Regions from separate parts of the Lysinibacillus sp. C5.1 genome, predicted to be linked through region 2. Evidence: riboswitches for the same ligand, from Rfam matches in the RefSeq annotation. Region 2 holds a riboswitch; the other holds the start of a gene.
The links. A riboswitch is a leader RNA that binds a small molecule or an ion and turns the genes downstream of it on or off. The one in region 2 is predicted to bind cyclic di-AMP.

Region 1: it holds a riboswitch for cyclic di-AMP, as region 2 does, so the genes downstream of both, I5435_RS15060 (TrkH family potassium uptake protein) here and I5435_RS01175 (APC family permease) in region 2, are expected to answer to the same signal.

What each region holds. Positions count from the first base shown of each region.
Region 1 covers NZ_CP066226.1:3,082,472-3,090,055, reverse strand. Annotated here, with positions in the region: gene I5435_RS15080 (spore coat associated protein CotJA) at 1-95, shown strand, start outside; gene I5435_RS15075 (spore coat protein CotJB) at 100-351, shown strand; gene I5435_RS15070 (manganese catalase family protein) at 390-959, shown strand; gene I5435_RS15065 (potassium channel family protein) at 1,142-1,798, opposite strand; gene I5435_RS15060 (TrkH family potassium uptake protein) at 1,824-3,161, opposite strand; cyclic di-AMP (ydaO/yuaA leader) riboswitch at 3,290-3,432, opposite strand; gene rpsU (30S ribosomal protein S21) at 3,688-3,861, shown strand; gene I5435_RS15050 (NfeD family protein) at 4,214-5,545, shown strand; gene floA (flotillin-like protein FloA) at 5,571-6,554, shown strand; gene I5435_RS15040 (hypothetical protein) at 6,582-7,073, shown strand; gene I5435_RS15035 (hypothetical protein) at 7,128-7,388, shown strand; gene I5435_RS15030 (sporulation protein YqfD) at 7,378-7,584, shown strand, end outside.
Region 2 covers NZ_CP066226.1:240,796-248,379, forward strand. Annotated here, with positions in the region: gene I5435_RS01165 (amino acid permease) at 1-449, shown strand, start outside; gene I5435_RS01170 (Nramp family divalent metal transporter) at 606-1,871, opposite strand; cyclic di-AMP (ydaO/yuaA leader) riboswitch at 2,191-2,336, shown strand; gene I5435_RS01175 (APC family permease) at 2,511-4,334, shown strand; purine riboswitch at 4,553-4,654, shown strand; gene I5435_RS01180 (xanthine phosphoribosyltransferase) at 4,786-5,370, shown strand; gene I5435_RS01185 (nucleobase:cation symporter-2 family protein) at 5,370-6,668, shown strand; gene I5435_RS01190 (ABC transporter ATP-binding protein) at 6,802-7,584, opposite strand, start outside.

The DNA.
Region 1 (7,584 bases), 1.8 Mb from region 2:
AAACTGCCAAGGAAGCGCTGAAATTTGGCACTTTATGGCCTCAATTTTTTAGCCCATATCCGAATCCTGAGAGAGGTGAGATGAAAGGTGAGTAAAAAAATGCCACCAGAATTTTATGAGCTTCTCGAGGAAATTCAGGCCATCGATTTTGTTTTAGTTGAATTAAATCTTTATTTAGATACACATCCTCACGATTATACAGCGATCACACAATTTAATGAAAATGCTGAAAAAAGTATGCGCTTAAAAATTGATTTTGAGCAAAAATATGGACCACTCATGAACTTTGGAAGAAGCTATTCGAATTATCCGTTTAATTGGGTCGACACGCCATGGCCTTGGCAAGTGTAACATCTTATGAAAAATGTTTGGATTAGGGGGAAAGATGTTTGTGGTATTATGAAAAAAAGCTCCAATATCCAGTGAAAGTTAGTACATGTAACCCGATGCTTGCGAAATTTTTAATAGAGCAGTACGGGGGTGCTGATGGGGAGCTGGCTGCAGCACTTCGGTATATGAATCAGCGTTACACTTTACCTGATAAAGTAGTTGGTTTGCTGACGGATATAGCGACGGAAGAGTTTTCACATCTCGAAATGATTGCGACGATGATTTATAAATTAACGAAGGACGCCACGCCACAGCAGTTAAAAGAAGCGGGAATTGGTGATTATTATGTGAATCATGATAAAGCTTTGTTTTATCAAAATGCAGCCGGTGTGCCATTTACCGCAAGCTACATTCAGGCAAAGGGGGATCCCATTGCTGACCTTTATGAAGATATTGCTGCAGAAGAAAAGGCACGTGCCACATACCAATGGATTATCGACTTATCCGATGACCCTGATTTGAATGATAGTTTAATTTTCCTAAGAGAAAGAGAAATCATCCATTCCCAACGCTTTAGAGAAGCGGTCGAACTATTAAAAGAAGATGGTAACACAAAGAAAATTTTTTAAAATACGACATAAGGGATATTCGTACAGGTTTGCTTCTGTAACAAAACGTAGATGAGATAAAACTTAGCTGATAAGGCAAACGCTTGTGGATAACAACACCGTAGTGAAAATCAACGGTAAAGCAATAAAGTGTTAGATTATTGGTAGTCAATCTAACACTTTTTCTCATTTTGCTAATTAGCCTATTCAATATTGGAAAATTGCGCAATATCTTTACGATGACCAATCATGACTAAAATATCTTCTTGTTCAATTAATTGTTCTGGAGATGGAGAGATAATGATATCTACTCCTCTTACAATGGCAATAACACTGACATTGTATTTAGCACGTAGATCTAAATCGCGTAAATTTTTATTAGCCATTTTGGGAGGAATCATTATTTCTTCTATACTATAGTCTTTCGATAACTCAATATAATTTAACATATTAGGGGAGAGCAACTGATTTGCTACTCGCTCACCCATATCGCGTTCAGGATAAATAATCCAATCTGCGCCTACTTTATCTAATACTTGCCCATGTCTTTTCCCAAGCGCTTTAGCAATAATTTTTTTTATGCCAAGTTCTTTTAGCAATGAAACAGTTAAAATACTGGATTGCATATCGTTACCTATAGCAACAATGACACAGTCGAAATTTCCTATTCCGATGGAGGTTAGCGCCTTCTCTTCAGTCGTATCCGCAACGACTGCATGTGTTACATAAAGCTCGGCATCTTCAACCCGCTCCTCGTTAATATCGATTCCAAGCACCTGTTGGCCAGCTTCATGTAATCTTCTAGCAACACTTACTCCGAATCTACCTAAGCCGATGATGGCATATTGATTGATGGTCATAGTCGTTAGCTCCTCTTGAATTTAATTAACCGATCATTATATTTCCTTTTGGATGATGGAAAGCTTCTGGCTTTCGTCGTTTTGTAATAGCAAAAGCAATCGTTAGAGGACCAAGTCTACCAGCAAACATTGTTAAAATAATGAGTATACGACCAGCAGGCGTCAATTCAGGAGTTAGCCCCATGGAAAGTCCAACAGTACCAAAGGCAGATGTAGCCTCAAACAAATACATCATAAAACTATGTTTTTGTTCGGTAATGCTAAGAAAGATGGTGACAAACACCACAATGACCATCCCGCACATTGCCACGGTTAATGCCTTTAAAATGGTTTCAATCACAATTCTACGACGAAATAAAACAACATCTTCCTTCCCTCTAATTTGCGCCCAAAGCGTAGCAGCTAAAACGGCAAACGTTGTTATTTTAATCCCACCAGCGGTAGAACCAGACCCTGCTCCGATAAACATCAATAAAATAGTTAAAAACAATGTAGAGTGAGTCAAATCTCCGATAGGTAAAGTATTCGATCCAGCAGTCCTTGGTGTAACAGCCTGATAGAAAGAGCCTAAAATTTTACCCATTCCCGTTAAATCACCAATTGTTTTACTATTGCTATATTCAAATAAAAATATTAAAAGGGTAGAACCCACTGTTAAAATAACTGTGGCTGATAATACAATTTTAGAATGGACCGAAAGACGCTTTGTTTCACGATATTCATATAACTCATTCATGACGATAAACCCTAAACCACCAATTGTAATCAGCGCACAAATGGTTAACACAACAAATGGATCAGCTACATACGCTGTTAAACCTTGAAACCCTCCCATTAAGTCAAAGCCAGCATTATTAAAGTTCGAGATCGAGTGGAAAAAACCAAAGTAAATGGCTTTGCCAATCGGCATATCAAATGAAAATCGAATCGATAAGATAAGCCCTCCAATTAGTTCAATAAGTGCTGTAAATAACAAAATTCTTTTCACCAATTTCACAAGACCAGCCATCGAAATATTATTAAAGGCTTCTTTTAACAATAGCCTTTCTTTTAAAGAGATTTTTTTCCCTAACAACAAAAATAATAATGTTGCAAAAGTCATAAATCCTAAGCCCCCGATTTGAATAAGAGCCAGAATAACGATTTCACCAAACATTGTAAAGGTGTCTCCTGTATCAACTACAATTAAACCTGTTACACATGTGGCGGAAGTAGCAGTAAACAAGGCATTTAAAAAAGGTAGGCCATTTCCATCCTCTGTAGCAATCGGCAAAGTGAGCAAACATGCCCCAATAAAAATAATAATGGCAAAACCAAGTACAAGAATTTTTGGTGGACTTAAATAATGTATCAATTTTTTCATCGATGTCTCCTAACTGTTTACAAAACATGTGAGCCTTTCATATCCATATTTGGGCATAAGAAAAAGACCCTCATGGTTAGAATGTTGGATTGGGCATCACAAAAAAACTAATGAATGGTGGTCTTTATGACCTCCTTCGCTTTAGCCGACGAAGTTAGCTGACGGGTAGGATGGCGAAAGAGAACTCATCCCTTCTACATATGCAGAATTAACCCCAAAATATTGGGTCCTCCGTACTCACAAAAAATTTGAGATTTGGCTGTTATGAAATTGAATGGGATTATTTTACGCCCAACTAATATTTTTTGTAAAGCCCTTATTTAAAATAAAATTTCTTCACCTTATTGTTCACGTTAAAGCGCTATAAAATTCGGACAAAGTGGGTGTAAAAAATTCTCTGAACTATTTCGAATACTTTCTATTGACCGTTAAAAGACAATACGGTATAATTTTTTAGTACACAACAGTTAGTTATTAGCCTAATTCGATTGTGTATTGACGTGTGTTCGGAGGGAGGGAAAGAGAGATGTCAAAAACTGTCGTTCGCAAAAACGAATCGCTTGAAGATGCTCTTCGCCGCTTCAAACGTACTGTATCAAAAAGTGGTACAATTCAAGAAGTTAGAAAGCGCGAGTTCTACGAAAAACCTAGCGTAAAACGTAAAAAGAAATCAGAAGCTGCACGTAAACGTAAGTGGTAATTTAATTTCCCATTAAAAATCCCTACGTTCAAAACACGCAATTGTATGATTCACTGAGCAGACAATGATATACCTGGAATTAATTGCACTAGCGATTAATTCTGGGTATTTTGCATGATGCTCCATTTTGCGGTACATATTCGAAAAAAAGGCCGAATGAAGTCACTCAAGATTTCATTCGGTTTTTTCATATCCATTATCAACACAACTATTAAATCCATCCAACCGAAGATAAAAAACAACCTTTCATTAAAATTTCACTGTATAATAAAAATAAACAATATTTTGTGAAACTTATTACAAAGTCTCTCGTATATACAGTAGAGAAGCATGTTAGAAGGGAGGGAAAAAGATGCGACAAAAAAGGAGAATACTAAGCTATATCATCATCATTTGGATGACAGTTTTGGTAGCGTTTCCATTGACTACAGCTTTCGCGAGTAGCAAGGTTTACCACGTACCGATTCATGATGAAGTAGAACGTGGACTTCACGCATTTTTGGAACGAGCTTTTAAAGAGGCAGAAGAAAATTATGCAGAAGCGATTGTACTGGAGATACATACGCCGGGTGGATTCGTCAATGCAGCTAGTGACATCGCCATGCTTATGGATGCCACAGAAATTCGTACAATTGCTTTTATTAACAAAGATGCGCATTCCGCTGGTGCTTTTTTAGCCTTACATGCAGATGAAATATATATGGTACCAAATGGAACAATTGGCGCAGCGGCTGTCATCGATTCAGTGGGGAATGCAGCGGACAATAAGGCGCATAGTGCGTGGTTAGCACAAATGCAGGCAGCAGCCGAAACATCTGAACGTGACCCGAAATATGCATTAGCAATGGCTGATCCAAAGATTAATTTGCCAGAATATCGTGCTGGGGGAGATAATTTATTGACATTATCTGCTGCAGAAGCAAAAAAGGTCGGCTATTCTGAAGGAACGGTTGCTAACTTTCAAGAGCTTTTGGCGGTAACGGGGCTAAAAGGTAGTGATATTGTACCGATTGAGCCAACATTCGCTGAAAAAATTGCTCGTTTTATTACGAACCCGCTAATTATACCTATTTTGTTGTCCGTTGCTAGTTTAGGGCTTGTTATGGAGCTCTATTCGCCTGGATTTGGCGTTCCGGGTATAATGGGGTTGTCAGCTCTCGGATTATTTTTCTTCGGTCATATGGTGGCAGGCTTTGCAGGATATGAAACATTGTTACTTTTCATCGCAGGGCTAGCCCTCGTTATCGCAGAATTTTTTGTCCCCGGAGGCATTGTTGGTATTTTAGGTGGTGTGCTTATAATACTTAGCTTGCTGCTAGCAGGTGCGAATATAACACAAATGATTATAGCGATCGTTATTGCACTTGTAGTAGCCATAATAGGAATGGTGGTCCTGATGAAATTTTTCGGTAAAAAAATGCATGTTTTAAACAAGTTAGTGTTGATGGATGCAACAACGACGGAAGAAGGCTATGTGTCTAACGTTAATCGCACAGAGTTGTTAGGAAAAGTGGGGGTAACAATTACACCGCTTCGTCCTGCAGGTACAATTCGTTTTGTTAATGAGCGTATTGATGTAGTATCAGAAGGTGGCTACGTTGATGTAGGCAAAAATGTAGAAGTAATTAAAGTTGAAGGCTCACGCATTGTCGTGAGACAAACAGAAAAAGAGATGGAGGAATAACAACATGGGATTTGATTTAGCTCTAATGGGTCCAATTGTCGGGCTAGTCTTATTATTTATTGTAGTCGCTGTATTCTTTACTTTTGTACCAGTGGCGCTGTGGATTTCAGCTCTTGCAGCAGGTGTCCGCGTTAGTATTTTCACATTAATCGGAATGCGCTTACGTCGTGTCATTCCATCGCGTATCGTCAATCCGTTAATTAAAGCCCATAAAGCTGGCTTACCAGTAACTATTAATCAGTTAGAAAGTCACTATTTAGCAGGTGGTAATGTAGATCGTGTCGTAAATGCACTAATTGCTGCTCACCGTGCGAATATTGAACTAACATTTGAACGTTGTGCTGCGATTGATCTTGCGGGTCGTGATGTATTAGAAGCGGTACAAATGTCGGTTAACCCAAAAGTAATTGAAACACCATTTATTGCAGGTGTTGCAATGAACGGGATTGAAGTAAAAGCGAAAGCACGTATTACTGTGCGTGCTAACATCGAACGTTTAGTCGGTGGTGCAGGGGAAGAAACAGTTATTGCCCGTGTAGGTGAAGGGATCGTTTCTACAATCGGTAGTGCAACAAGCCATACAACAGTCCTTGAAAATCCGGATATGATTTCGCAAACCGTGTTATCTAAAGGCTTAGACTCGGGAACAGCATTTGAAATCTTATCGATTGATATTGCGGATGTTGATATCGGTAAAAATATCGGTGCGGAATTACAGATTGAACAAGCGCAGGCGGATAAAAACATCGCCCAAGCGAAAGCTGAAGAACGCCGAGCGATGGCGGTAGCAAATGAGCAAGAAATGATTGCCCGCGTTCAAGAAATGAAAGCGAAAGTAGTGGAGGCAGAAGCAGAAGTTCCGCAAGCGATGGCAGAAGCTTTACGCTCTGGTAATCTTGGTATTATGGATTACATGAATTATCGTAACATTCAAGCGGATACAGCTATGCGTGATTCTATTTCTAAAGTAAGCCTAGATAAATCAGAACCAAATGAACCGAACGTATAACATACGGAAAGGAGCGAGTGCTAACAAATGGAACAACTCATTTTATTTGCAATTATTGCCATAGTCAGCTCGCTTTTCGGAAAATTAAAAAACCCAAAAGAACAAAAGCCAATGCCCCCTTTCAATAAATCGGCGCAACCTTCCGCTTATAAGGAAGTAGATGAGCCGATGCAACATCAGCCAACGACTAAAAGGCAGAGCTTCGAGGATTTTGCACGAGAGTTTTTAGGGGAAATGAAAGCGGAAATGACGACAGACATGCCGGAAAAACGAGTGGAACCAAGAGAGGAAAGTGTGAAGGAACACATTCCTAGCTATGTAGCACCACCGTTAACGCCGACTGAACCTTCTAGTCGTAAAATTGAACGACCTAGCCTTGGTCGTTTAGCTGCAGGGAAAAAAGAAAGAACAGTTGCAGCATCCAATAATGGATTTCAACTACCAAATTCTCAAAAGGCAATTGTGCAAGCAGTGGTAATGGCTGAAATTTTAGGTCCGCCAAAAGCAAAACGAAAATAACTAGCATGTCCTCCTTTTTTGGCGCATATATTGCCGAAGAAGGAGGCATTTTTTATGAAAAAATTATTTCAATTAACGCCACTACTTGAATTAACACAGTATGAAACATTAAAAATTATCGGTCCATATCGCTTTTTACATGCGGACGCTACATCGTGCTCGTTTATTTATGCAGATTATCATATTATTGTGCGTGGAAAATCCGTTGCTATAAATGCAATTAAAGAAGAAATGCTTCATCTTTCAGTAGAGGATTTGCAAGAATTACATGTGAAAATGACTAAAGATTTGGGTGTGAGCAATCATGTGGAATAATCGACCGATTATCATACGTATAAAGCGTCATGAAAATGTTCATCCTTTTATTCAAGCATTGCATGCGCAACACATACCATTAAAGCGTGTCGTCTTTCGGGAGCAAGAAGTGACATTTGAAACGCATATGGGGTACTTGTCTAAAATTCGCCGTACACGCAGTCGCTATCGGCTTAAAATGACTGTTCATTATGCA
Region 2 (7,584 bases):
TAAGCCGTCGTGGCATTCCAATTTATGCATTACTGCTTACATTGGCAGTAGGCTGTCTAGCATTTTTAGCATCATTTTTTGGTGATGGCGTTGTCTATATGTGGCTTCTAAACGCTTCTGGGATGTCAGGCTTCATTGCATGGCTTGGTATTGCCTTTAGCCATTATCGCTTCCGTCGAGCGTTTGAAGCACAAGGGCTGGATCCGAAATTACTACCATACAAGGCAAAGCTATATCCATTTGGTCCGCTCTTTGCTTTCACCGTATGTATGATTGTTGTCATTGGCCAAAACTATACAGCATTCACGGGTGATTCAATTGACTGGTATGGCGTGCTTGTTTCATATATTGGTATCCCACTCTTTGTTATACTGTGGCTAGGCTATAAAATAAAACATAAAACAAAAATGATTCCACTACAAAAATGCGATTTAAAAGTGGAAAAATAATAATGAGAACTGTCCTAAATGTTAGGGCAGTTTTTATTTTTGTTGTACACATCTATTTGACAATGAACCTCGCAGTAACAGCTAATTGTCATAGCAAAAAGTGTTAAAGTGACGCAGTCGCTTTAACACTTTTTCTATTATTTCATCTTTATTTTATTAAGCAAATAGCGTTTCCCATAATAGGTAAATATTTAACGCTACGACGATGACAACGACACACCAGCCAAGAATTGTTGTGATACGGTGATTGACGAGGCTACCCATAATGTCCTTTTTACTTGTGAACATCACAAGCGGGATAAGCGCAAAGGCAATACCGAATGACAGGATGACTTGGCTTAATACAAGCGCATAGGTTGCATTGACGCCAGATGCAATAATGACCAATGGTGGAATCATTGTAATGGCTCTGCGCAAATAGAGAGGAATTCTACGCTGGATAAAGCCTTGCATGACAACATCTCCTGCTAGTGTACCGACTGAAGAACTTGCAAGTCCTGCAATAAGAAGACCAAGGCCGAAAGAAACGGCTGCCATAGGGCCAAGTGCATCTCGTAATCCGTTATAGGCAATGTCTAAATCCTCAACTACTAATCCTTGCGTATGGAACACCGCTGCTGCAATAATCAGCATGCTCATATTAATCGCGCCGGCAATAATCATTGCAATTACAATATCAATAAACTCGAAACGGAAAATACGTCGTTTTTCATTATCATTACGACCAATAACGCGATTTTGTGTTAAAGAAGAATGTAAATAGATTGCATGCGGCATAACAGTAGCTCCTAAAATACCTGTTGCAAGTAATAGGGAATCGACTCCATCGAAATGTGGTGTCAGCATTCCGAGTGTCACTTCACCCCAATTTGGTTGGGCTAAAAATGTCTGGAACGCAAATGCGAGCACTACAATTAGCACCATACCAGAAATACCAGCTTCGAAGGCTCTAAAACCTCTGCGTTGTAGCTCTAAAATGGCGAATGAGCCGACTGCCGTAATTAGTGCCGCTGGTAGCATTGGGATGTTAAATAATAAATATAGACCGAGGGCAGCACCGATAAACTCTGCAAGATCAGTTGCGATAATTACAAGTTCAGCCTGTATCCATAAAAATATTGAAGTTTTTTTAGAAAAGTTCTCTCTTGCTATTTCCGGCAAATTCTTTCCTGTTGCAATGCCAAGTTTTGCTGATAAAGATTGAATTAGTACAGCCATTAAGTTGGAAAAGGCAATAACCCAAAGAAGTAAATAACCGTACTGTGAGCCAGCCGTAATATTTGTGGCAAAGTTGCCGGGATCTATATAGGCAACCGCTGCAATAAATGCCGGACCTAGAAAGGGTAAAATCCGTTGCCAGCCTTTTATGTCGCCATCTAAAACAGCTTCGGCTGCCGACTTATTAATCGGTTTATAGGCCATGTTGTTCCCTCGTTTCAAAAAGTATCGTAAGTGAAATAAAGTTTCCTATAGGAAAATAATGATACTACTATTCTATAGCTAGAACTGAAAAATGTGAAGAAGTTTGCTCAATTTTTTTAGCATTGCCAAAAAACAAAGGGAAATCACTGCTGAAATGAGTTAAATCGCGGATAAAACCATGGAAATCAGCAAAAATAATCCGAAACGTATACCAGTAATGGGCTTCTACATATAAGGAAAAAATTTACGAAAACCGTATAATCTGTTCTTTACTTTTTATTAATACAGGCGTAATATGACATCATTATAAAAGTTTCAAATTTCTAAATCGCTGAAGCAACTAAACGCGGGGGACCCAATTTTGATGGATTGTCTCTACAATTCTTGGGGTGAATCTCTTTACAAGAGTAGGGCTACTCAGGCCCGAATCCGACAGCTAACCTCGTAAGCGTTAAGAGCAGAAAAGTTGGAGCTTGTCAGACGTTACAACGTCTACAAGTCGTATTTAGTGATGACTTGTAGACGTTTTTTGTTGTCATTTGGCACCCAAAGCCCCAGTAGCTAGAAAGAGCGATTATGCAAAGGTGTAATTGATTTAGAAAGGCGAAACACACTCTAAAAATCTAGAAGGTGTTAAAAATGAAATCCTCATTCAAACGTTATGTTATCGGTAAACCATTGAGATCCGATGCATTAGGGGAACAAAAGCTTAGTAAAACAAAGGCATTGGCTATATTATCATCTGATGCATTGTCATCAGTAGCATACGGACCAGAGCAAATTTTACTTGTGCTCATGACAGTAAGTACGGTTGCCTTTTGGTATTCGTTACCGATTGCAGCAGGTGTAGTGGTGCTACTTGTGGCACTCACGTTATCCTATCGACAAGTTATTTTCGCCTATCCACATGGTGGTGGAGCATATGTAGTGTCCCGCGAAAACTTAGGCGTTAATGCAGGTCTTGTAGCGGGTGGGTCATTACTCGTTGATTATATTTTAACGGTTGCAGTAAGTGTTTCTGCGGGGACAGATGCTATTACCTCAGCATTCCCAAGTTTACATGCTTATAATGTACCGATTGCAGTGTTTTTTGTTATTTGCCTAACACTATTAAATTTACGTGGTGTTACAGAATCAGCATCCGTTTTAGCGTATCCCGTATATTTGTTCGTTGTTGTGATGTTAATGCTTATTGGAATAGGTATCTATAACGTCGCAACGGGGCAAGTTCCTGCTGAGTTGCATCCAAAAATCGGGACGCCAGTTGCGGGCATTAGTTTGTTTTTATTATTAAAGGCTTTTGCTTCAGGAAGCTCGGCATTGACGGGCGTAGAAGCGATATCCAATGCTATCCCGAATTTTAAAAGCCCTGCACCAAATAATGCAGCGAAAACGCTATTAGCAATGGGGAGTATATTAGCCGTGCTGTTTATTGGTATTGTGGGCTTAGCCTATTTCTACGGAGTTGTACCGAACGCTCAGGCAACGGTTGTCTCACAAATTGCCGAAGCGAGTGTTGGACGCAATGTATTTTATTATATCGTGCAAGGTACGACAGCTATGATTTTAGTGCTTGCTGCCAATACGGGTTATTCAGCCTTCCCTTTACTCGCAGTCAATTTATCAAGAGACGGCTTTATACCAAGAATTTTTCAAATTCGTGGAGATCGCCTTGGCTATTCTAACGGGATTATGATGCTCGGATTAGCAGCGATTGTCCTTATTGTGTTGTTCGATGGTGCTACAGAGCATTTAATTCCTCTTTATGCAGTAGGTGTCTTTATACCATTTACATTAGCGCAGACTGGAATGATGCGAAAATGGTGGCGTGAAAAGCCAAATGGTTGGGTGATGAAATTCGTTATAAATACAATAGGTGCAGCCATTTCCTTTGTAGTGGCGATGATGTTCTTTGTTACAAAATTACCTCAAGTATGGCCAGTATTTATCTTTTTACCAATGATTATTTGGATGTTCCATCGCATTAAGCAACATTACAATGCAGTCGGAGAGCAACTACGACTAAATGGAGAAGCATTGCCGATAGTAGATGGAAATGTTTTTATTGTACCGGTAGCGGGGATTACGAAAGTGGTAGAAAATTCACTGCATTATGTGCAATCATTGAATGTAGAAAAAATTATAGCCTTTTATGTAGCATTTGATCAGGCTGATGCCAAAGCTTTTGAAGAGAAGTGGAAGGCATGGCAACCCGATATACGTCTCGTTACGTACTATTCGCCATATCGAAGCATTACGCAACCTTTAAAAAAATTTATTGATAAGGTAGAACACCAATATGCGAAAACGGGCTATCAAGTAACTGTGGTCATTCCACAGTTTTTACCGAAGAAAGGTTGGCATCATATGCTACACAATCAATCGAGTCTATTAATTCGTACATCGCTGTTATTTCACAAAAATGTCGTCATTATGACAGTACCTTTCCATTTATCTAAATAATGACTAGCAAGGTCGAAAATAGTCTGATATAATCAGAGCATTGATTGCAAAACACGAACGTTTACCATGAAATAATGTGTAAATACCATTAAATTCCGAAAATTTAAACTTTTTTCAGTGGTAGATATAAGCATCTGCCGAAAGAAGATATGCATCTGCTTATTATGCATATTCATATTGAAATTATAAAAATGGATATTTATAATAAGAAAGTTCAACCAGCTTAATACTGTTTCACTCATATAATAGCGAGAATATGGCTCGTAAGTTTCTACCGATTTACCGTAAATGAATCGACTATGGGTAGCATTGCTTTAGAAAAACTCATACTAGCGATGATGTTTTCTATTAGTTTCGACGTTTTTGCGCTGAATGCCTTGCTCCACTCGTAGATGAATGGAATCAAAGTATTCAGCGTTTTTATTATTTTATGAAAGAAGGAAAAGCAGCAATGAAGTTATTACATGACAAAATTATGCAGGAAGGTAAAGTTTTATCTTCGTCTGTATTAAAAGTTGATTCTTTTTTAAATCATCAAATCGATCCACAGCTTATGAAAGAAATTGGGCACGAGTTTGCAAATCGCTTCTCTGATGAAATTATTACAAAAGTGCTAACAATTGAATCTTCAGGAATTGCACCTTCTGTAATGTTAGGTCTTGAAATCGGTGCACCGGTAGTATTTGCCCGTAAACGTAAATCTTTAACATTATCAGACAATCTCTATTCGTCAAAAGTACATTCTTTCACAAAAAACGAAACGAATGATATTTCAGTATCTTGTAATTTTTTAAGTGAAGATGACAATGTTTTAATTGTTGACGATTTCTTAGCAAATGGTGAAGCGGTAAAAGGCTTACTAGATATTGCAGCGCAAGCAGGGGCTCATGTTGTCGGTGTCGGCATCGTGATTGAAAAAGGCTTCCAAGACGGTGGTAAATTATTACGTGAGCAAGGTGTTCGCGTTGAATCATTAGCAATTGTGGATTCTTTAGAAGACGGCAAAGTAACATTTGCAACGGAGGATCGCGCGTAATGAATGCCTTTAAGTCAACGACGCTAGCTATTCAACATTTACTTGCGATGTATGCAGGTGCGATTTTAGTTCCGCTTATTATTGGTGGCGCTTTAGGTTTTGATTCAAAGCAAATGACTTATTTAGTAGCGATTGACATTATGATGTGTGGGATCGCAACATTACTTCAAGTGTATTCAGGTAAATTTATCGGTATTGGTTTACCAGTAGTTCTAGGATGTACCTTTACAGCAGTAAGTCCAATTATTGCAATTGGGACAAACCCTGAACAAGGTATTACAGACATTTATGGCTCCATTATTGCATCAGGTTTAATCGTTATGGTCATTGCAGGCTTTTTCGGTAAGCTTGTAAAATTCTTCCCGCCAGTTGTAACAGGTTCTGTTGTGTCCATTATTGGTATCTCTTTATTACCAGTTGCACTTAACAATATGGCGGGTGGACAAGGTGCAGAAGACTTTGCATCGGGTTCTAATGTTGCTTTAGCATTTATTACATTAGTAATTATTTTAGTCGTTTACCGTTTTACTACAGGCTTTGTGCGTGCGATTTCAATTTTAATTGGCTTAGTTGTTGGTACAGTGCTCGGCGCATTTATGGGCAAAGTGGATTTCAGTCCTGTGTCAGATGCAGGCGTATTCCATATGGTTCAGCCGTTCTATTTCGGAATGCCAACATTTGATGCCACAGCGATTTTAACAATGACGCTTGTAGCAATGGTTTCATTAGTAGAATCTTCCGGTGTCTATTTTGCACTGAGCGATATTTGCAATAAAAAACTAGATTCAAAAGATTTAGCACGTGGGTATCGTTCAGAAGGTCTTGCTTCTGTTATTGGTGGTATTTTCAATGCCTTCCCATATACTACATTCTCACAAAACGTAGGGCTTACGCGTATGTCTGGCGTGAAAAATCGCAAAGTCATCTACATCACAGGTGGTTTACTAGTAGCACTTGGTTTCCTACCAAAAATTGCAGCACTCACAACAATTATTCCAACACCAGTACTTGGTGCGGCAATGTTGGCGATGTTCGGTATGGTAATTACACAAGGTATGGGCATGCTAGTACCTGTTATGAATGAGTCAGCAGAAAACGCCATGATTGCTGCGATTGCAGTTGGCCTTGGTGTAGGTGTATCGGTTGTTCCAGATATTTTCAAGGAACTGCCATCATACGTATCGGTTCTTACGTCAAATGGTATCGTCTGTGGTTCGGTTACAGCGATTATCTTAAACATTTTATTTAACATGATTGGGCCAAAGCGTAAAAATGACCCAATGCATGGGGAAATTTAAATCAAACAATGCCACTTCCTGATAAAAGGAGGCATTGTTTGATGAGAAAAGAAACAAGACAAGGGAAATGAAACAAGCGTCAAACTTCTGTTAAATTTACCTTGTCTTGTCAATAAAACGGCTTGCGATTTCGTTAGCATGATTTTGCTTTCAGCGCTATGCTGTCAATGTGGTTGTGGTGTCGTCCGATTGGCACGACGGATGGTGAGTTCGAAACGGGGTCTTCGATTACCATACAGTCGAGTGCGAATATATCTTTAATTAATGAATTAGTAATAATGTCAGATGGCGGTCCTTCTGCCACGAGCTTCCCTTCATGTAGGGCAAATATATAATCTGCATAACGTGCTGATAAGTTAATGTCGTGTAACACCATGACAATCGTTGTGCCATATTTACGATTTAAATCTGTCAGTAAATCTAAAATTTCTACTTGGTACGTAATATCTAAGTACGTTGTTGGCTCATCTAAAAATAAAATATCTGTTTGCTGCGCTAATGCCATGGCAATCCATACGCGCTGTCTTTGCCCACCTGATAATTCATCAATATGGCGATCAGCAAATTCTGTAATGTTCATCATTTCCATCGCTTCTGCGACAGCCTCATAATCTTTTTTAGACCAACCTTTTAAAAAGCTATGATGGGGGAAGCGCCCTCTACCAACTAAATCCGCAACTGTTATTCCTTCTGGAACGATAGGGCTTTGTGGTAACAAGCCTAGTATTTTGGCAAGTTGCTTCGGTGGCATTTTTTGAATAGCTTGCCCATCTAACGTTACTTGCCCTGAAGTCGGCGTAATGAGTCGTGCCATCGTTTTTAGTAGCGTAGATTTTCCACAACCGTTGGCTCCGATAATTATGCTTATTTTATTGCTAGGAATCGTTACACTAACGTCTTGTAAAATCGTTTTATT